Regions from separate parts of the Arthrobacter sp. YAF17 genome, predicted to be linked through region 3. Evidence: riboswitches for the same ligand, from Rfam matches in the RefSeq annotation. Region 3 holds a riboswitch; each other region holds the start of a gene.
What was found. Region 3 has a riboswitch for S-adenosylmethionine ahead of metX (homoserine O-acetyltransferase MetX). Riboswitches for the same ligand answer to the same signal wherever they lie in the genome.

Region 1: it holds a riboswitch for S-adenosylmethionine, as region 3 does, so the genes downstream of both, AB4Y67_RS13085 (DUF1737 domain-containing protein) here and metX (homoserine O-acetyltransferase MetX) in region 3, are expected to answer to the same signal.
Region 2: it holds a riboswitch for S-adenosylmethionine, as region 3 does, so the genes downstream of both, AB4Y67_RS12800 (ABC transporter substrate-binding protein) here and metX (homoserine O-acetyltransferase MetX) in region 3, are expected to answer to the same signal.
Region 4: it holds a riboswitch for S-adenosylmethionine, as region 3 does, so the genes downstream of both, AB4Y67_RS04595 (aminotransferase class V-fold PLP-dependent enzyme) here and metX (homoserine O-acetyltransferase MetX) in region 3, are expected to answer to the same signal.

Annotation. Positions count from the first base shown of each region.
Region 1 covers NZ_JBFRDB010000014.1:125,069-129,889, reverse strand. The annotation lists gene AB4Y67_RS13095 (O-succinylhomoserine sulfhydrylase) at 1-1,079, opposite strand, end outside; gene AB4Y67_RS13090 (rhodanese-like domain-containing protein) at 1,080-1,490, opposite strand; gene AB4Y67_RS13085 (DUF1737 domain-containing protein) at 1,487-1,756, opposite strand; SAM riboswitch class IV at 1,818-1,933, opposite strand; gene AB4Y67_RS13080 (NtaA/DmoA family FMN-dependent monooxygenase) at 2,121-3,416, shown strand; gene AB4Y67_RS13075 (aromatic amino acid ammonia-lyase) at 3,421-4,821, shown strand, end outside.
Region 2 covers NZ_JBFRDB010000014.1:57,755-62,575, forward strand. The annotation lists gene trmB (tRNA (guanosine(46)-N7)-methyltransferase TrmB) at 1-659, shown strand, start outside; gene AB4Y67_RS12795 (DUF1206 domain-containing protein) at 844-1,650, shown strand; SAM riboswitch class I at 1,812-1,899, shown strand; gene AB4Y67_RS12800 (ABC transporter substrate-binding protein) at 2,001-3,662, shown strand; gene AB4Y67_RS12805 (ABC transporter permease) at 3,669-4,628, shown strand; gene AB4Y67_RS12810 (ABC transporter permease) at 4,647-4,821, shown strand, end outside.
Region 3 covers NZ_JBFRDB010000009.1:211,775-216,595, forward strand. The annotation lists gene AB4Y67_RS09780 (MFS transporter) at 1-457, opposite strand, end outside; gene AB4Y67_RS09785 (mycothiol transferase) at 619-954, opposite strand; gene metX (homoserine O-acetyltransferase MetX) at 970-2,133, opposite strand; SAM riboswitch class IV at 2,145-2,260, opposite strand; gene AB4Y67_RS09795 (bifunctional o-acetylhomoserine/o-acetylserine sulfhydrylase) at 2,443-3,816, opposite strand; SAM riboswitch class IV at 3,822-3,937, opposite strand; gene AB4Y67_RS09800 (VOC family protein) at 4,142-4,780, shown strand.
Region 4 covers NZ_JBFRDB010000003.1:127,500-132,320, reverse strand. The annotation lists gene hisN (histidinol-phosphatase) at 1-331, shown strand, start outside; gene AB4Y67_RS04600 (glutamyl-tRNA reductase) at 511-1,968, shown strand; SAM riboswitch class IV at 2,056-2,169, shown strand; gene AB4Y67_RS04595 (aminotransferase class V-fold PLP-dependent enzyme) at 2,204-3,670, shown strand; gene AB4Y67_RS04590 (class I SAM-dependent methyltransferase) at 3,760-4,518, shown strand; gene AB4Y67_RS04585 (Nramp family divalent metal transporter) at 4,688-4,821, shown strand, end outside.

The DNA.
Region 1 (4,821 bases), on a different contig from region 3:
GTCGTGGTGGCGGGATGGGTGATGAGGGACTTCGAATCGCCGAGGTTGTTGGAGATGTCGATGATCCGCAGCGCATCCAGCAGCGCGAAGGCGGCCTCCTTCGCCGAGCGCCCGGCGGACGGGGAGAGCTCAAAGGTCAGCACGGTGCCGCCGGCCTTCATCTGCCGGGCGGCCAGATCGTACTGCGGGTGCGACGGCAGCAGCGGGTACTTGACCCAGCTGACCGCGGGCTGCTCCTCAAGCCATTCCGCCAGCCGCAGCGCGGAAGCGGAGGAATGGTTCACCCGCAGGGCCATGGTCTCCAGCCCCTTGGTCAGCACCCACGCGTTGAACGCCGAAAGCGCCGGCCCGGTGTGGCGCATGAGCTGCTTGACCGGGCCGTCGATGAACTCCTTGGTACCCAGGATCGCGCCGCCGAGCACCCGGCCCTGGCCATCGATGTGCTTGGTGCCGGAGTAGACGATCACGTCCGCGCCCAGCTCCCCGCAGCGCTGCAGCAGGGGAGTGGCAAAGACATTGTCGACGACGACGGTCGCCCCGGCGGCGTGCGCCAGGTTGCTCACGGCGGCGATGTCCACGATTTCCTGCATCGGGTTCGACGGCGATTCGAAGAAGACCGCCGTCGTGGGTTCCGACAGTGCGGCGCGCCACTGCTCCAGGTCCGGGCCGTCCACGAAGACCGTCTCCACACCCCAGCGGGGAAGGATCTCGTTGAGGATCACGAAGCACGAGCCGAACAGCGAGCGGGCCGCGACCACCCGGTCGCCGGCGGCCAGCAGGGCGCCGAGGGCCGTGAAGACGGCGGACATTCCCGAGGCGGTGGCGAAGCAGGCCTCGGTGCCTTCGAGCAGCCGGAGCCGTTCCTGGAACGTGGCCACCGAGGGGTTGCCGTAGCGGGAGTAGACGAAGCGTTCGTCCTCGCCGGTGAACGCACGCTCGGCGGCGGCCGCGGATTCGTAGACGAAGCCGGAGTTCAGGAAGATCGGCTCGGACGTTTCCTGGAAGCCGGTGCGGTCGAGCCCGCCGCGGACGGCCTGGGTGTCGGCGCTCCAGCCGGCGGCATCGGGGTTGAAGGCCACTTAGTGCTTTCCGAGGTTGGTGGGCAGGCCGCGGTTCTTCCAGCCGTTGACGGTGCGCTCCCCGTAGCGGTCCGGTCCGCCTTCAAAGCCCTCGAGAACGTTGTAGGAGGTGAAGCCGGCCTCCGTCGCGGCGATCGCGGCGGCGATCGAGCGGGCGCCGGAACGGCACAGGAAGACCAGTTCGGTGCCCGGCTCTTCGGGGGCCTGCTGTTTCAGCTGTTCCACGAAGCGCGCGTTGGGGATGCCGCCGGTGAGGTTCCACTGGATGAACAGCGGATCGTTGTCGGTCTCGTTGGTGTCCGGGATGCCGATGTGGGCCCATTCGCCCTCGGTGCGCACGTCCACCAGGATGGCGCCGTCCTCCAGCTTGGCCCAGGCCTCCTGCGGGCTGAGGTCTCCGGCGTAGCTCACGCGTGGCCCTCGCCGTCGAACTCCAGGTCATCCACGGCATTGGCGACGGCGGCATCGGCGCTGGCGATCGCGGCCGGCAGCACCACGGCCTGGGCCACGATGACGCTGCCGCCGTTGGACGTGACGGCCGGGCCGCCGTGCAGCACATAGCCCTCGGCCAGGGCGGCCGAGACGCGCTCGCAGAAGGCGCGGTCATCGGGGCCGGTGAACAGGCGGTACGCCAGTCTCTCCCCGGCAGCGGGGACGGCGGGGGCCGGGGCTGGCACTGTACGGGGTGCTGTATCGGGGACAGCGGGGGCGGACGCGTCAGGCACGACGGATCTCCTTCTTTCACGCTTGCAGCTCGAATTGGTCGATATGCCGAGTATTCACCTGAGGCACCCCGCCGCGAAAGGGAGGGTTGCCGACCGGCCAGTCAGGGCTTGGCGCCGGTTCTCATTACTCACCAAAAACGTAACACCCGCGACGCCGGCCGGCACCGCCGCCGTCGTCATGTTAGGTAACGGAATCCGCCGGAGTGCGGGGACCCATCCGGCGGTTCCGGGGGGATAATGACGGGAGGTGAAGTCCCTTTACGCCGGATGAAATCAGGTGGCCGTGAACGCCTCGGATGCCCCTACAGTCGGTCCCATGCTGCATTTTGGGTGGTTTGTGGGCCACGGCTTCGGCGTCCAGGGCTGGGGAACCCCCGGCTACGGGATCGGCTATGACTGGAAGAAGCCGGCGCTGTACCAGGACGCGGTCCGGGCCTTTGAACGTTCCTGCCTGGACCTTTTCATCATCGAGGATTCCCTCACCGTCCCGGACACCTACAGCGGCAGCGCGGAAGTTTCCCTGGCGCAGGCGTCCTTCGCGCCGAAACACGATCCGCTGGCCCTCGTGCCGTACCTGTTCTCCGCCACGAGGCACCTGGGCATCGTGCCCACGATCAGCGCCTCCTTCTACCCGCCGTTCACGGCGGCGAGGCTGCTGGCCACCCTGCAGCACTTCTCGCACGAACAGCTGGGCTGGAACGTGGTGACCTCCGGCAGCGACCTCGCTGCCCAGAACTACGGCCTGGACCAGCAGATCGAACACGACCGGCGCTATGAGAAGGCCGAGGAATTCGTGGATGTGGTCCGCCGGCTGTGGCGCAGCTGGGAACCGGACGCGATCCGGGAGGACGCAGGCGGGGGCATTTTTGCGGACCACACCAAAGTCCACCCGATCCACCACGACGGCGAGTTCTTCAAGGTCCGCGGGCCGCTGAACACGGCACCATTGCCGGAGGAACCCGTGCTGGTGCAGGCAGGGGCCTCCCCGCGGGGCAAGGCCTTCGCCGGGGGCAACGCCGACGTCGCGATTGCGCTCGCCCGGGGAGCGGACGGGATGAAGGCCTACCGGGACTCCATCCGGGCGGAGGCCGCCGCCGCCGGCCGGAACCCGGATGACGTCAAGGTGCTGTTTGTCCTCAAGCCCACGGTGGTCGGCTCGCGGGCGGAGGCGGAGGAGCTGCGGGCCCGGCGCCGGGACCTGACGCAGCGGGACATCGACAGCCAGCTCAACTCCATCTCCTACCTCTCCGTCATCGACTTCAAGCAGTTCGACCTCGACGCCCCGCTGCCGGAGCTGCACACCAACAGCAACCAGGGCACCCTCGACCACTTCACCAAGGCCGCGCCGCCGGGTTCCACGCTGCGCCAGCTCCTCCAGGCCCGCAGCGGCGGCGCGGGGGACAGCATCATCGGCACGGCCGAGGAGATCGCGGACTACCTCGAAGAGACCGGGGCGCAGGTGGGCGGCGACGGGTTCCTCTTCTCCGGGTTCGTGGACCCCGCGACGGTCCACGGCGTCCTGGACCGGCTGACCCCCGTGCTCCGCCGCCGGGGGCTGATACGGACCAGCTACGGCGACGGCGGCCTCCGCCGGAACCTGCGGGACTTCTAGCGCCATGACCGACCAGCCGGCCGCCGCAGCGTCCTTCCTCATCGGCACGGCCCGGCTGCACGCCCGGGAGGTCGCCGCGGCGGCCGCCGACCCCTCCGTGCGGGTGGTCCTGAGCGAACAGGCCCTCGAAGTGCTGGGCCGCTCCCGGGAAGTGGTCCAGCGGGCCATTGAGTCCGGGCACAAGGTCTACGGCCTCAACACGCTGCTGGGGTCCGGCCGCGACACGGCAGTGGCCGAGGAATCAATCCTCGCCTACCAGATCCAGGTGGTCCGCTACCACGACAGCGGCGTCGGCGGGCTGCTGGACGCCGCCGAAGCCCGCGCCACGGTCCTTGCCAGGCTGATCGGCTTCAGCCGCGGAGGCTCGGGGGTGCGCCCGGAGACGGCGCGTTTCTACGCCCGGCTGCTCAACCGCGGTGTGCTTCCCGCGATCCCGCGCGACGGCTCCGTGGGATCCTCGGACCTGACCCAGCTCGCCGCCGTCGCCGCCGTCGCCATCGGGGAGGGACAAGTCCTCTCTCCGGACGGGCCGCCCGTCCCCGGCGGGGAGGCGCTCGCCGCCGCCGGGCTGGAGCCCCTGGCCCTGGCACCGGGGGAAGCACTGGCCCTGGTCAGCGCCAACTCCTACTCGATCGGCGTGGGCGCGCTCCTGCTGGGACGGCTCCTGCGCCTGGCGGACCTGGCCGACACCGCGCTGGCGCTCTCGCTGGAAGCGACCGCACGGTACGACGGCGGCGGGAACCTCAGCCCCTTCTCCGCGGCCGTGCAGGCGGCCAAGGCCGTCGACGGCCAGGCTGTCTCCGCCGGCAATGTCCGCCGGCTGGTCCGCGGCGGCTGGCTGGAGCAGGACGGCCGGGACGCCTCAGTGCAGGATGCCCTGTCCTTCCGGGCCGCACCGCAGACCCACGGCGCCTTCCGCTGGCAGCTCGGCGCCCTCGAGGAAGCCCTCGAAGTGGAGCTCAACGGACAGGGCGACAACCCGCTGACCGACCTGGCCTCGGGCCGGATGGTGTCCGGCGGGAACTTCCAGCCTATGCAGCTGGCCCTGGCCTTCGAAGCCCTCCGGCTGGGCCTGGCGCACCTGGGGATCAGCAGCGAACGCCGGATCGCCAAGCTCTATCCGCCGCAGCGCCGGATCCGGCAGCAACACCTCGCCGCTGCCGGGGACGGCGCCGCCCTGGCGCGGGAGGAGCTCCCGGGCCTGCTCTGGTACTCGGCGGCCGGGCTGCTGGCCGAGCTGAAGACCCTGGCGGCGCCGGCCACGCTCGGGGCGCCCACCCTGTCCGCCGACGTCGAGGACCACTCCACGCTGGCGCCGCTGGCCCTGCAGCAGCTCGAACGCTCCGCCGAGGCCGCCGAGAAGCTCTTCACCATCGAGGCGCTGACGGCGGCCTACCTGCTGTCC
Region 2 (4,821 bases), on a different contig from region 3:
TCGTGGAGATCGGTTCCGGGCTCGGCGACGCCGTCTGCCACGCGGCCGAGGAGAACCCGGACACGGACTTCCTTGCCGTTGAGGTCTACACCCCGGGGCTGGCGAACACCCTCATCAAGATCAACAGCCGCGGCCTGAGCAACGTCCGCGTCGTGGAGGCGAACGCCCCCGAGGTGCTCGCCACCATGCTGCCGGCCGGTTCCGTGACGGAGCTGTGGGTGTTCTTCCCGGACCCTTGGCACAAGTCCCGGCACCACAAGCGGCGCCTCATCCAGCCGGCGTTCGCCGAACTGGCCTCGCGGGCCCTCAAGCCCGGCGGCCTCTGGCGCATCGCGACGGACTGGTCCAACTACGCCGTGCACGTGCGGGAGGTCCTGGCCGGCTCCCCCGACTTCGAGAACCTGCACGACGGCGAGCGCAGCGGCCCGGAGAGCCCCCTCACCAAGGTGTGGGAATCCGGCGTCGAATCCCTCGTGGGCGGCGCCCCCGTCAAGGAGGGCCGCGCCCCAGTGAGCACCGAACACACCGGCCCGAACGAGGGCACCGACGAGACCGGCGGCTGGGCGCCGCGGTTCGACGGCCGGATCCTGACGAGTTTCGAGAACAAGGCGCACGAGGCGGGCCGGCTGATCTTCGACCTCAGCTACCGGCGCCGGTAGCTCGGGTCGAGGCGGCCCGCCGGCCGTGTCCGAACCCTCTGCTGTCGCCACTCAGTATCCGGATTCCCGGGTGCTGTTCCCCGGCGGCTCCCCGTGGCACGATTGCGGAAGAAGCAAGAACCGGGCGGACCAGAAGCCCGGCAGAACCACCGAGCCAGTTGAGGAATCCGCCATCAAAAAAGAAATGAAAACCGCCGCGGACACGGCGGAAGAGATCACCAACTCCCGTGCGCTGGAGGTCGTGGCCCGTGCCGGTTTCGCTGTGAGCGGCATCCTGCACCTCCTCATCGGCGTGGTCGCGATCCGGCTCGCCATGGGCGGGGAAGGAAAGGCCGATGTCAGCGGAGCCGTTCAGCAGCTCGCCAGCCAGCCGGCCGGCCCGCTGTTGCTGTGGACGTCGTTCGCGGCGTGCGTGGCCCTCGCCATCTGGCAGACCAGTGACGCCATTTTCGACTTCGAGCACCTGCCGGCCAAGAAGAAGCTGGCAAAGAAGCTCAAAGCCGCGCTCCAGGCCGTCGTCTATGCCGGGCTCGCCATCACTCTGTTCTCGTTCGCCAACGGCGCCGGTTCTGACCAAAGCAGCTCCACGAGCGACCTCACTGCGTCCGTGCTGAAAGCCCCCGGCGGCTACGCCCTCCTGCTCGCCATCGGCGCAGCCGTGGCGATCACCGGGATCGTGTACGCCATCCGGGGCTTCCGCCAGTCGTTCGCCGAACACCTCCGCCTCCCGGCCTCGCAACGGGCGCGGACTGCGGTGACGGTCCTGGGAGTCGTGGGCTATGCGGCCAAAGGCATCGCCCTGCTCCTCGTGGGGCTGCTCGTCATTATCGCCACCGTGAAGGCGCACCCCGAGGAGTCAACCGGGGTCGACGGCGGGTTGAAAGCCCTCCGCGACCAGCCCTTCGGCGTGTACATGCTGGCCGCCGTCGGCGTGGGCCTGATCTGCTACGGCATCTTCATGATGGTGCGGGCGAAACTCGCCAAGATGTAACGCCCGCCGTGAGACGCCCGGACGCGGAAACCGGGCCTTTGTGATCATTTGTTGCAAAACGTGTCGTAATTATTGGGAAATCGAAGATTCTGCAGGAAAGTAGGTGTTGCCTCCACCGGAAACGGTCGCGGCAACGAGAAACGACCTTCTTTACGAATTACTAACCATCCAGATCGGCTGAGAGACCTGGCTCGATGACGCCGTAGCAACCACCTTCGGGCACGGTGCTAATGCCAGGACCGATGGATATTGCCACGATCCCAGGTTCCACCACCCTGCGCCCTGCGGCGGCCGGCGTGTGTGGGGCCTGCGATTCTGGAGTTCCTCGGTCATGACCGAGAGGATCCCCGATGGGTACCAATGAATCACGCACGGCAACGACCAACGCGAAGGCCAGACGCCGCCCCCTGCGTTTGCTGACCCTGATGGGGGCGGCGGCCCTGGCCCTGAGCGCCTGCGGCGCCAACCCGGCCGGCACCGCGGCCTCGCAGGTCCAGGACGGAACCCCGGTGCAGGGCGGAACCTTCGTCTTCGCCGAGGTCACCCCGATCAACAACTTCCAGACCCAGGCGGCGCGCTTCTACGAAAAGGCGAACGTCCTGAACAGCGTCTTGGACCGGCTGACTTACTTCGATGCCAAGAAGGGCGAGCTCGTCCCCTGGATCGCGAGCAAGTTCACCGCGAGCGAGGATCAGACCAAGTTCACCTTCACGATCCGCCCGGGAGTGACCTTCAGCGATGGAACACCGCTGGACGCCAAGGCGGTCCAGGCCAACTTCGACGCACTGGGGAAGGGCATCGAGAGTGCGAAGATCCAGCCGAACGTTGATTTCTCCACTTACCAGTCCTCCCGGGTCATCGGCGAGGATCAGGTGGAGGTCACGCTGTCCTCCCCAGACGCCAACTTCCTGCGCGCCACGTCCTCCGTCACCGCCGGACTCGTCTCGCCGAAGACCCTGACCCTGGACAACGCCGGCCAGTCGGCCATCGCGAAAATCTCTGGTTCGGGTCCCTTCACCTTCGAATCAGAGAAGGCCGACGAGGAAATCGTCCTGGCTAAGCGTTCCGACTACGCCTGGGCACCGGAAGGCGCCGCCAACCAGGGTGCCGCCTATCTGGACAAGGTCGTCGTGAAGTACCTGCCGGAAGTGGCGCACCGTGCGGGCGCCGTGCAGACCGGCCAGGTTGACCTGGTCCGCGGCCTGCAGCCGGCCGACGAAACTGCCCTTGCCGGGAGCGGCAACCAGGTCCTGCCGGCCAAGGGCATTGACCTGACGGCCAACATGGCGGCGGTGCGGATCGGCAGCGGCAAACTTGCGGACGCGAAGGTCCGCCAGGCATTGCAGCTGGGCATCGACCGGCCGACGCTGAAGGACACGGTGCTGTCCGACAGCTACGAACTGGCCGGCTCCGTCCTGAACCGTGAAGCGCCTGACTTTACTGATCTCTCCGCGGACCTGGCCTACAACCCGGAGAAGTCGAAGAGCCTGCTGGAGGAGGCCGGCTGGGCGGTCGGCTCCGACGGCATCCGCGCCAAAGACGGCCAGAAGCTTGAGGTCACCGTCACGTCGTCGAACAACTCAGTGGTCATCAAACCCGCTTTCGAACTGATCGAGCAGCAGTGGCGCAAGATCGGCGTGAAGCTGGTCAACCGCGCGGCGGACAACGCCTTCCTGGCGACTGCCATGAAGGATCCCAACGTGGAATTCTTTGGAACCCGGCAGTTTGCCTACGGCGGCCTGGGGCCAGTCTTCGGCCCGGTCACCAACACGCAGACGTTGAATGCGGACCAGCAGCTCAATGAACTCTTCGCTAAGGAACACGCCGCCACCAGCCCCGCAGCGCACAAGCAGCTCGTCGCCGACGAACAGCGCGCGCTGGTTGTGGACCAGGCGTTGGCTCTTGTGCTCTGGGACGAAGTCCAGGTTTACGGCGCCAACGCGAAGGCGCATGTCGACTTCACCTCCGGTACCGCGCCGATTTTCCAGGGTGCCTGGAAGACCGGCAAGTAGGCCATCATGGGCCTCTACTTTGCGCGGCGCCTCGGGCAGGCGCTGCTTGTCATCTGGCTGGCGTACACGCTCGTCTTCCTGGCAGTCCAGCTGCTGCCCAGCGATCCGGTCACGATCTTCCTCTCGGCGGACGCTGCGGCGGACCAGGCAACGATTGATGCCATGAAAGCCCAATACGGCTACGACCAGCCGCTGCTGGTGCAGTATTTCGGCCAGCTTGGGCAGCTGCTGGGTGGGGACGTCGGGTACTCCCTGGCCTCCGGGCAGTCGGTGGCGACCCGCATCGGCGCGGTGGCCGGGTCCACCCTGGCGCTGGCCTCCAGCGCCTTCGTGTTGGCCGTCGTCCTCGCGGTGGCCCTCGTGGCCTCGGCCACGTTGAGCCGGTCGGCGGCGCTGAAGCGATTCATCACCAATCTCCCGCCGCTGTTCGCAGCGGTTCCGGTGTTCTGGCTCGGGCTCGTGCTGCTGCAGCTGCTGTCCATCCAGCTCGGCGTGATGTCCCTGTTCCCGGACGGTTCCTTTGCGTCGCTGGCAGTTCCCGTCCTTGTCCTGGCCCTGCACGTTTCCGCCCCGATCGCGCAGGTACTGCTCAAGAGCATCACGAAAGTCTATGAGCAACCGTTTGTCGACGTGCTGCGGGCCAAGGGCGCGTCCCCCGCATGGATCTTCTACCGCCACGTCCTGAAGAATGCGGCGGGTCCGGCAATGACCATTGCCGGTATCACGGTGGGAACCCTGCTCGCCGGTTCCGTGATCACGGAGACCGTGTTCGCCCGCTCCGGCCTCGGCTCGGTGGTCCTTCAGGCCGTCACCGTCCAGGATGTCCCGCTGGTCCAGGGCCTGGTCCTGCTGACGGCGTCGGCGTTCGTTGCAGTGAACCTGATCGTCGACCTGCTGTATCCGCTGCTGGATCCCCGCATCCTCAAGAGCAGTGCCCACGGCTCGCCAAGAGCACTGACTGCCTGAGACAGAACGGAGAACCTTGTGAGCATCGAGCTACTACGAACGGACCCTGTCGCTGAGGTGGCCTTGCCGCCCGCCGGTGGCGGCACCGTCCCGCGCGGCCCGGGAAAGCGCCAGGGAAACATCCTGCGCTCGGCGGGCCTGTGGCTGACCGTCATTCCGCTGCTGATCGTCCTGGGGTGGGCATTCCTGCCGG
Region 3 (4,821 bases):
CAACGAGCAGGACTGCACCGCCCCATTCACCGCCAACAGCGAAGCCCTGGGCGAAGCGCAGGAAGACGAGGAGTGCCGGAGCCCAGTAGCCGATCTGCTGGAAGGTGGGCAGGCAGCCCATCAGGAAGGTGGAGACGCCCACCAGGATGATGCTGAGCTGGAGCAGCTGCTTGCGGCCGAACTTGTCGCCGAAGTGGCCGAAGACGATGCCGCCGATGGGGCGGGCAACGAAGCCGACGGCGTAGGTCAGGAAGGCGGCGATGATGCCGTCAAGTTCCGTGCCGGAGTTCGGGAAGAAGATCTTGCCGAAGACGAGGGTCGCCGCGGAGGCGTAGAGGAAGAACTCATACCATTCGACTACGGTGCCGGCCATGGAGGCCGTTACAACTTTCTTGAGGCCGGACGATTTGACGTCTTCCTCTTCCGGCCGCCTGGCGGCAGCGTTTTGCGTACTCATTTCGACTCCTTTGGCGTCTCCGTCGACACCCTATGGACCTCTGGGCAATGGATACCTGTGATTTGTGACACGGGCATCATTCTCAACGAGTATGGACGCTCAAGCCCCGGTCCTCAACGGCCATTAGTGCAGAGCGCATCTGCAAAAATGCACAACTGGCCTCATTCTCCGGTGCTTCCGTCCACGGATTCGCGCAGCAAATCGGCGTGGCCGTTGTGCCGGGCGTACTCCTCGATCATGTGGCAAAGGATCCACCGCAGGCTGGGCGCCCCGCCGTCGGGCCATGCACGGCGTGCCAGCGAGTCCGTCCCGCCGTCGGCGAGGGCCTCGCCCACGAGGGTGCGCGAGCGCACAGCGGCGTCCTGCCAGCGGGTGCGGAGCTCGCCGGCGGAGTTCCCGGCGGCCGAGGCAAATTCCCAGGGCGGTTGCCGGTCCTTCCTCCGGCGCCAGTCCGGGCCCGACGTCGTTCTGCCGGACCGGCGCGGCCCGTCCGGCAGAGTGCCGAAGTACGCCTAGCCGAAGAAGTTCTGCCGAAGCTGGGTGCTGAGCTGGCCGATCTCGGTCAGGAAACCGTCGTGTCCGATCGGCGCCTCGATGGTGTGGACGGCCACGTCCCCCGGCAGGGCGGCGGCGAGCGCCCGGGACTGGGCCGGGAAGTACAGCCGGTCCGAGTCGACGGCTGCCACCAGGAATTCCGCCGTGGCCGGGGCCAGGGCCTCCGTGAGGGCGCCGCGGCCGCGGCTGATGTCATGGCTCATGAGCGCTTCGGTGATGGCGATGTAGCTGTTCGCATCGAAGCGGCGGACCAGCTTGTTGCCCTGGTGGTCGAGGTAGCTCTCCACCTGGTAGCGGCCGCGGCCGGCCAGCGAGCCTGCTTCCAGCGGGGCCTCTTGTTCCTGGGCATTCCGGCCGAACCGTCCATCCAGCTCCGCGGCCGAGCGGTAGGTGATGTGGGCGATCCGCCGGGCCAGTGCCAGGCCTGCTTCCGGCTGCTGACCGCCGTAGTAGTCCCCGCCGTTGAAGTTGGGGTCCTGCCTGATGGCCAGGGTCTGGGCCTGGGCGAAGGCAATCTGTTCGGCGGTGCTGCTGGCGCCCACCGAAAACACGCCGCAGCGCCGGACCCGGTCCGGGTAGCTGACGGCCCACTCGAGTGCCCGCGCCCCGCCCAGTGAACCGCCCAGCACGGCGTACCAGCTGCGGATGCCCAGGGCGTCCGCCAGCCTGGCTTCGGCCGCCGTCGTGTCCCGCAGGGTGACCAGCGGGAAGCGGGACCCCCAGGGCCGGCCGTCCGGCGCCGGCGTCGAGGGTCCCGTCGAGCCGTAGCAGCCGCCAAGGATGTTGATAGAGACGACGAAGTACTTGTCCGTGTCCACGGGGGCGCCGGGTCCGGCAAGCTGCTCCCACCACCCCGGTTCCTCGCCGGCACCCCGCGTGACGTGGGTGTCCCCCGTCAGGGCGTGTTCGATCAGCACCGCATTGGAGCCGTCCGGATTGAGGGTTCCCCAGGTCTCATAGCCAAGGGTGACATCCGGCAGCCGGGCGCCGGATTCGAGGTCCAGGTCGCCAATCCGGAGGTACCGGACCGTTCCATCCAGGGCTGCATCACCCGGAACCGGGGCCTGGACGTGGGCGGTCGTGTTTACGGGTGCACCCTGGCGGGTGACGGCAATCGTCATGTGAGGACCTAACTTCGCGCTTGCCCACCGTCAGCTGACCGGCAGGCCAGGTCTTCACCCGGGGCACCCCGCCGCGAAAGGAGGGTTGCCGGCCAGCAAGCCGGGGCTGTCGCTGGCACTCATGACCTGCACTGAGCTTACGAAATGCGGCGGCGTTGTGGCGAAGATTGTGACGCCCGTGTGACAGCCACATGCGTCAGCACCGCAGTTTCCCCACTTTTGAAGGCCGTGGGCGGCGGGTCGCCCCGGAGTGTCGGCGACTCCCGGCCTCATGCCCGCAAAGGTGGGGAAACTCGGCGTTGACCTCGCTTAGGCGTCCTTGGCCGCCCGGAAGCCGGCTTCGAGGTCCGCGAGGATGTCGTCGATGTGCTCCAGGCCCACGGACAGGCGCACCAGACCGGGGTTGACGCCGGCAACGGCCTGCTGCTCCGGGGAGAGCTGGCTGTGCGTGGTCGACGCCGGGTGGATGACCAGCGAGCGCACGTCACCGATGTTCGCGACGTGCGAGTGCAGCTCCAGGGCGTCGACGAACCGCTTGCCGGCCTCCGCTCCCCCGGCGATGTTGAAGGCCACGACGGCGCCGGTCCCCCTGGGCCCGTACTTGCGGCCGCGCTCGTACCAGGGGCTCGACGGCAGCCCGGCATAGGCGACCGATTCGACGTCGTCCCTGGCCTCGAGCCATTCGGCGACAGCGGTGGCGTTGGCGACGTGCCGCTCCACGCGCAGGCTCAGGGTCTCGATGCCCTGGGCGATGAGGAAGGCGTTGAACGGGGATACCGCCGAGCCGAGGTCGCGCAGCAGCTGGACGCGTGCCTTGAGGATGTAGGAGAGGTTGGCGCCGAGGGCGCCGTCCTTGCCGAGGTCCCGGGCGTAGACCAGGCCGTTGTAGGTGGGGTCAGGGGTGTTGAATCCCGGGTACCGCTCCGGATCCGCGCCGAAGTCGAAGTTGCCGGAGTCCACGATCACGCCGGCGATCGCGGCGCCGTGGCCGCCGAGGTACTTGGTGGCGGAGTGGACCACGATGTCCGCGCCCCATTCGATCGGCCGGATGAGGTACGGCGTGGAAAGGGTGTTGTCCACGATCAGCGGCACCCCGGCCTCATGGGCCACCTGCGAGATGCCCTCGATGTCCAGGACGTCCTGGCGCGGGTTGGAGACCACTTCGCCGAAGAACAGCTTGGTGTTGGGCTGCACGGCGTCGCGCCACTGGGCCAGGTTGTCCGGGTCCTCCACAAACGTTACGAAGATACCGAACTTCTTCAGGGTGTGCGCCAGGAGGTTGTAGGTGCCGCCGTAGAGGCTGGGGCTGGCCACCACATGGTCTCCGGCCTCGGCGATGTTCAGGATCGCGAAAGTCTCCGCGGCCTGCCCGGAGCTCAGCAAGAGCGCCGCGAGCCCGCCTTCCAGGCTGGCCACGCGCTGTTCCACGGCGTCCTGGGTGGGGTTGCCGATCCGGGTGTAGATGGGAGCCAGTTCGGCGAGGGCGAACCGGTTGGCGGCGCTTTCAGCGCTGGGGAAGACGAACGACGTCGTCTGGTAGATCGGAAGCGACCGGGCACCGGTGGCGCTGTCCGGCTCCTGGCCGGCGTGGATCTGGCGGGTTTCGAAGGACCAGGCGTTGGACATCGGAGACTCCTTTGGGGACTGGGCACAGACTGCCCGGAGCTCCTTGGCCCGGGTCAACTCTGGCGCCGCGCTTGCCTTCCGGCGGGCGCCGGACGGCCAGGTCTTCACCCGGGGCACCCCACCGCGATACGAGGGTTGCCGGCCAGCAAGCCGGGGCTGTGCGCTGGCACTCATGACCTGACCCCAGTCTAGGAACGGGTTCCGGGCTCTGGATAGCTTTGTGACGAAGATGAAGCCGGGCGGCCGGCTGGCCCGGCCGGGCCCCCTGGTTCCGCGCAATGACGCGGAAAAGAGCACTTCGGGGGCACCCCGAAAATGACATCCCATCTCGGTTAGGCGAGCCTAAGCTGAGAGCCGCATCACAAAGTGCCAAGATGAGGTCATGCGCATGGATCACGTCTCTTACGCCTGTGAACAAGATGGCCTCGCTGCCACCACCGAACGAATTGCGTCTGCCCTCGGCGTCGAAGCCGTGAAGGGCGGAGTACACCCCCGATTCGGGACCCGCAACATGATCATCCCGCTCGCGGGACACAAGTACCTGGAGGTCGTGGAGGTCCTGAACCACCCGGCCTCCGACAAGGCCCCCTTCGGCCAGGCCGTCCGTGCCCGCTCCGAAGCAGGCGGCGGCTGGATGGGCTGGTGCGTCGAGGTTGACGACCTGGCCCCGTTCGAGGAGCGGCTCGGCCGCGCCGCCGTCAACGGCAACCGCAAGTTCCCGGACGGCCGCGAACTGGTCTGGAAGCAGATCGGCATCCTCGGGCTCATCGCCGATCCCCAGGTCCCGTACATGCTCAGGTGGGAAGGCGACCCGGAACTCCACCCGTCGAAGGCCTACGAGAGCCAGGTCAAGATGTCCGCCCTCACGATTGCCGGCTCCGCCGAGCGCGTCACCGAATGGCTGGGTGTTCCGGTGGAAAAGCCGCTGGAAGACGTGGCCGTGAACTGGATCGCTCCCCGCGGAACCCCCGGCATCCTGTCCGTCACGTTCGAGACGGCCTCCGGAGCCGTCACGATCTGACGTTTCACCGCCCCACACTTCGGCCGCCATCAGCGGGTGCC
Region 4 (4,821 bases), on a different contig from region 3:
CCTGTCCTACTCCAGCCTGGGCGGCTGGAAGCAGCGCGGCAACCTCGACGAGTTCCTCGGCCTCACCGAGGAAGTCTGGCGCACCCGCGCCTACGGGGACTTCTGGTCCTACTGCCTCGTGGCCGAAGGCGCCGTCGACATCGCCTGCGAGCCCGAGCTGAACCTCTACGACATGGCCGCCCTGGTACCCATCGTCACCGAGGCAGGCGGGCGCTTCACCTCCCTGGACGGCGAAGACGGCCCCTTCGGCGGTAACGCCCTCGCCACCAATTCGATCCTCCACTCCGAGGTCCTCAAGCGCCTCAATCCCGGCCTGGACGACCTGCTCTAGCAACCCGACGGGCCCGCCCCCAAGGATTCCGCAACCTCCCTGTACGACGCTGTCCAGGACGGCCGGCCTCAGCCGGCCTCAAGGTAGGGCATCTTTTTGGGAGGAGAGCAGCCTTGTCTGACACAGCTCATGCCCGGACTGGCGGCACCGCCGGGATCGGCCCGGTACTGCTGGTGCTCATGGCGAAGTACCGGGACCTGGAGCCCGAATCGGCCGCCGCACTGCACGCCGCCGCCACCGGGCTCGCGCCGCAGCTTCTCGCCGGCGGCTCGCCCGTCGCCGCATCCGTGGTCCTGTCCACCTGCAACCGATTCGAAATCTACTGCGAAGTCCCGTCCGAGGCGGGCCTGGCAGCCGCACGCACGGACGTCCTCGAGTCGGTCCATCTCGGCTCCGGGCTGCCCAAGAACCGCCTTTCGGGCCTCTTCGAGGAACTCCGGGGAACTGCGGCCGCGGAACACCTTTTCGCCGTTGCCGCGGGGCTGGATTCCGTCGTCGTGGGTGAACGCGAAGTCGCCGGCCAGGTCCGGCGCGCACTCTCGGACGCGCAGGCCGCCGGAACCACCAGCGGACGGCTGGGCAGGCTGTTCCAGGCCGCATCCCGCACCGCGAAGGACGTGGGGGCACAGACCGCACTCAGCAGCGCGAGCAGATCCATCGCTTCCGTTGCCCTGGACCTTGCCGCCGCCGTGGGCCCGCGGGACGGCACCAAACAGGCCGGGATCGCCGGCGCGTCGGCGGTTCTCTTCGGGACCGGCGCCTACGCCGGGTGCGTCGCGGAGCTGCTCCGGAACCGGAAATGTTCCGACATTTCGGTTTTCTCCCACTCCGGCCGCGCGAAGACCTTCGTGGCGGCCCGGGGCGGCACCGCCCTCTCCGCCGGCCAGCTGCCGGCAGCCGTTGCGGGGGTGGACCTCCTCATTGGCTGCAGCGGCTCGGGGGCCCGGCTCGACGCTGCCGCCCTCACCCGGTGGCGTGAGGGTGCGGCCCGTCCGCTGGCCATCATCGACCTCGCTCCCAGCCACGATTTCGACCCCCGCGTGGGCGGGCTGCCAGGCGTCGAACTCATCACGCTGGAATCGGTGCACCGCGCTGCTCCCCCGGCGGACGCCGCGGCGCTGCGCCGAGCCCGCGCCCTGGTCCGGCAGGCGGCACGCCACTTCGAGGAGGAGGAAGCCGGGCGCGCCGTGGATACCGCCGTCGTCGCGCTGCGCGAGCACCTACATCAGGTCCTCCACAGCGAAATGGAACGCGTCAGCAAACAGCATGGCCGGTCTGCCGCGGCTGACGACGTGAACCTCGCCCTCCGGCATCTGATCCGGCGCCTGCTCCATACCCCGACGGTCCGCGGCCGGGCGCTCGCCGCGCTTGGGCGCCAGGACGACTACGCCGCTGCCCTCGATGCCCTGTTCGGCCTCAGCATCTCCACCGGCAGCCAGCAGACCGCCCCGAGCCGGGACGCCGCCCGGCCAGTCCGGGAACACGCCGAAGAACCCGCCGAAACGGTCGCAGCGACGGCCAATCCGGTCTGCGGCGGCACCGCCCGCCCGGGCGCCGGATGCCCGGGAACCTGTTCAACTTTGCAGTTCCTGACGAGCCCCCGGACCGGCATCGCCGCAGCCAGCCGAGCGTGCTAGCGAGTGTGCTAGCGCCCGCGTAACAAACAGCTTCACAATCGGCCAGCACCTTTTCGCGCGGGCGGGGAATGTCCTAGGCTCGAAACAGGTCACGAGTGCCAGCGCTAAACCCCGGTTTGCTGGCCGGCAAMCCTCCATTCGCGGCGGGGTGCCCCGGGTGACGACCTGGCCGGTCCGGAACGGACCCGGCAAGCGCGGATCCCCGGTACGTGGGGTCCTTTTCAAGCGAGGTCCCATGACGACTGCCACCATTCCCGCCACCCCCGAACTCCGTGCCGTCGCCGGCCAAGCGCATCCCGATGTGCGGTTCGCCGTCGCCCGCCGTCCGCTGGCCGCGGTGACGGGCGCCGAGATCCAGGCGCCGCTGATCCAGGGCGGCAGCGTCCGCTACGCCAACCTGGACTACGGCGCCTCGGCGCCCGCGCTGTCGGTGGTCTCGGCCTACCTCAACGAAATCCTGCCGTTCTACGCCAGCGTCCACCGCGGCGCCGGCTATGCCTCCCAGATCAGCACCTCGGTCTACGAGAACTCCCGCACCATCGTCCGCGATTTCGTGGGCGGCCGTCCGGACGACGCCGTGATCTTCACCCGGAACACCACCGACTCCCTGAACCTGCTGGCCGGCTGCCTGCCCGTCGTCGACGGCGTGAACACCGGCGAGGTGCTCTACCTCGACATCGAACACCATGCCAACCTCCTGCCCTGGCAGCGGGTGCCGCACCGCAGCGTCATCGCCGCGCCCACCCTCGCCGCCACGCTGGAACTGCTCCACGGGGAACTCGCCCACGGCGGCGTCAGCCTGCTCGCCGTCACCGGCGCCTCCAACGTCACCGGCGAGATCCTGCCGATCCGGGCACTGGCCGCCCTGGCCCATGAATACGGCGCCCGGATCGTCGTCGACGCCGCCCAGCTGGCCCCGCACCGGCGGATCGACATCACCGCGGACGGCGTCGACTACCTCGCGTTCTCCGGGCACAAGCTCTACGCGCCCTTCGGCGCGGGCGTGCTGGTGGGCCGTCCCGACTGGCTAGACGCCGGCACGCCGCACCTGGCCGGCGGCGGAGCCGTGCAGGACGCCCGGATTGACACGGTCAGCTGGACCACCGGCCCCGCCCGGCATGAAGGCGGCTCTCCCAATGTCCTCGGCGCAGCCACCCTGGCCCGGGCCACCCAGGTCATCGCCGGCCTGGACGTTGACCAGTGGCACGCGCACGAAAACGCCATCCGGTCGTTCCTCGTTGAGGGCCTAGCGCGGATCGACGGCGTGACCGTCCACCAGATCTTCGCGGACAGTGCATCCTTCGACGTGCCGGCAGGCCACGAACCGGGGAACGGGGCCGGCACCGGCACCATCGGCGTCGTCAATTTCTCCGTGGAAGGCTACGACGCGGGCCTGGTGGCGGCGTATCTCTCGGCCGAACACGGCATCGGGCTGCGCGACGGCCGGTTCTGCGCACACCCCCTGCTCCGTCGGCTCGGGCTGCCCTCCGGCTCGCTGCGGGCCAGCTTCGGAGTCGGGTCCCGGCTGGAGGACGCCCAGCGTCTGCTCGCCGGTATCCAGGAGCTGCGCCAGACCGGCCTCGGCTGGGACTACGTGGTGGACGCGGGAAGGTGGGTTCCGTCCAACGACACCCGCAGCTACCCGCACTGGGCACCCAACACGCCCGGCACTGCCGGCGCGGCCCCCTGCACCCAGGACTGACCGGGCGGGGAACCAACCTGGCATCGCGGCCCTGCCGCGTGCGGTAAATTCGGAAGGTACCCATCCGGACCTGCCGAAGGAGATCGCACGTGGCACGCGGTGGCCCCAAACTGCACCGGGAACGGCGCCAGGAGCTCGGGCAGAGCTTCCAGGACGGCGGGGAGCACTACGAACGCGTGCGCCCGGGCTACCCCGACGATTCGGCCGACTGGCTGATTCCCGCCGGGGCGAAGGACGCCGCGGACGTGGGCGCCGGCACCGGGAAGTTCACGGCGCTGCTGGCCGGGCGCGGGCTGCACACGGTGGCTGTTGACCCGTCCGCCGACATGTTGGAGCAGCTGCGCAGGACGCTTCCGGGCGTCACCGCCGTCGAGGGTACCGCCGAGCACACGGGTCTGCCCTCCGGGGCTTTCGACGTCGTCACGGTCGCCCAGGCGTGGCACTGGTGCGATCCCGTCCTGGCCAGCACGGAGATCGCCAGGATCCTCCGCCCCCATGGTGTCCTGGGGCTCGTCTGGAACCAGCTGGACACGTCCGTTCCCTGGGTGCACCGGCTCTCGCGGATCATGCATGCCGGCGACGTCCACAAACCCCACTTCAGGCCCCCGCTGGGCCCGGAATTCGGGGGGCTGGAGAGCCACCTCACCCGCTGGGAAGATCCCGTGCGCACCGCCGACATCATGGAGCTGACCAAGTCCCGCAGCTACTACCTTGCGGCCAGCGAAGCGGTCCGCGCCAAGGTCCTGGGCAATCTCGAGTGGTACCTGCACGAACATCTGGGCCACGGCCCCGGCGAAATACTCCCCCTCCCCTACCTGACACAGAGCTGGCGGGCCGTCCGGGCCTGACCCGGCGGGCCCACGGTTCCACGCGCCGGCATTGCACCGAATCTGCACGCTGGCCTATGGTTTCGGTATGCCTAATAATTGTTTATAGGCAGCTACAAATTATGGGGCGGGCAACAGCGCGCCGCCACCGGCCGCGTCGTCGTGACGCACCTACCCAGGGGAGCCCGCCGTGCTGGAAGTAACAGGACACGAAGCGCCGGCGCCACAGGCACCCGCCCGGCGGAAAAAGGGCGGCCGCCGCGCCATGATCGGCCTTCTGGGCCCGGCGTTCGTCGCCTCGATCGCCTACGTGGATCCCGGCAA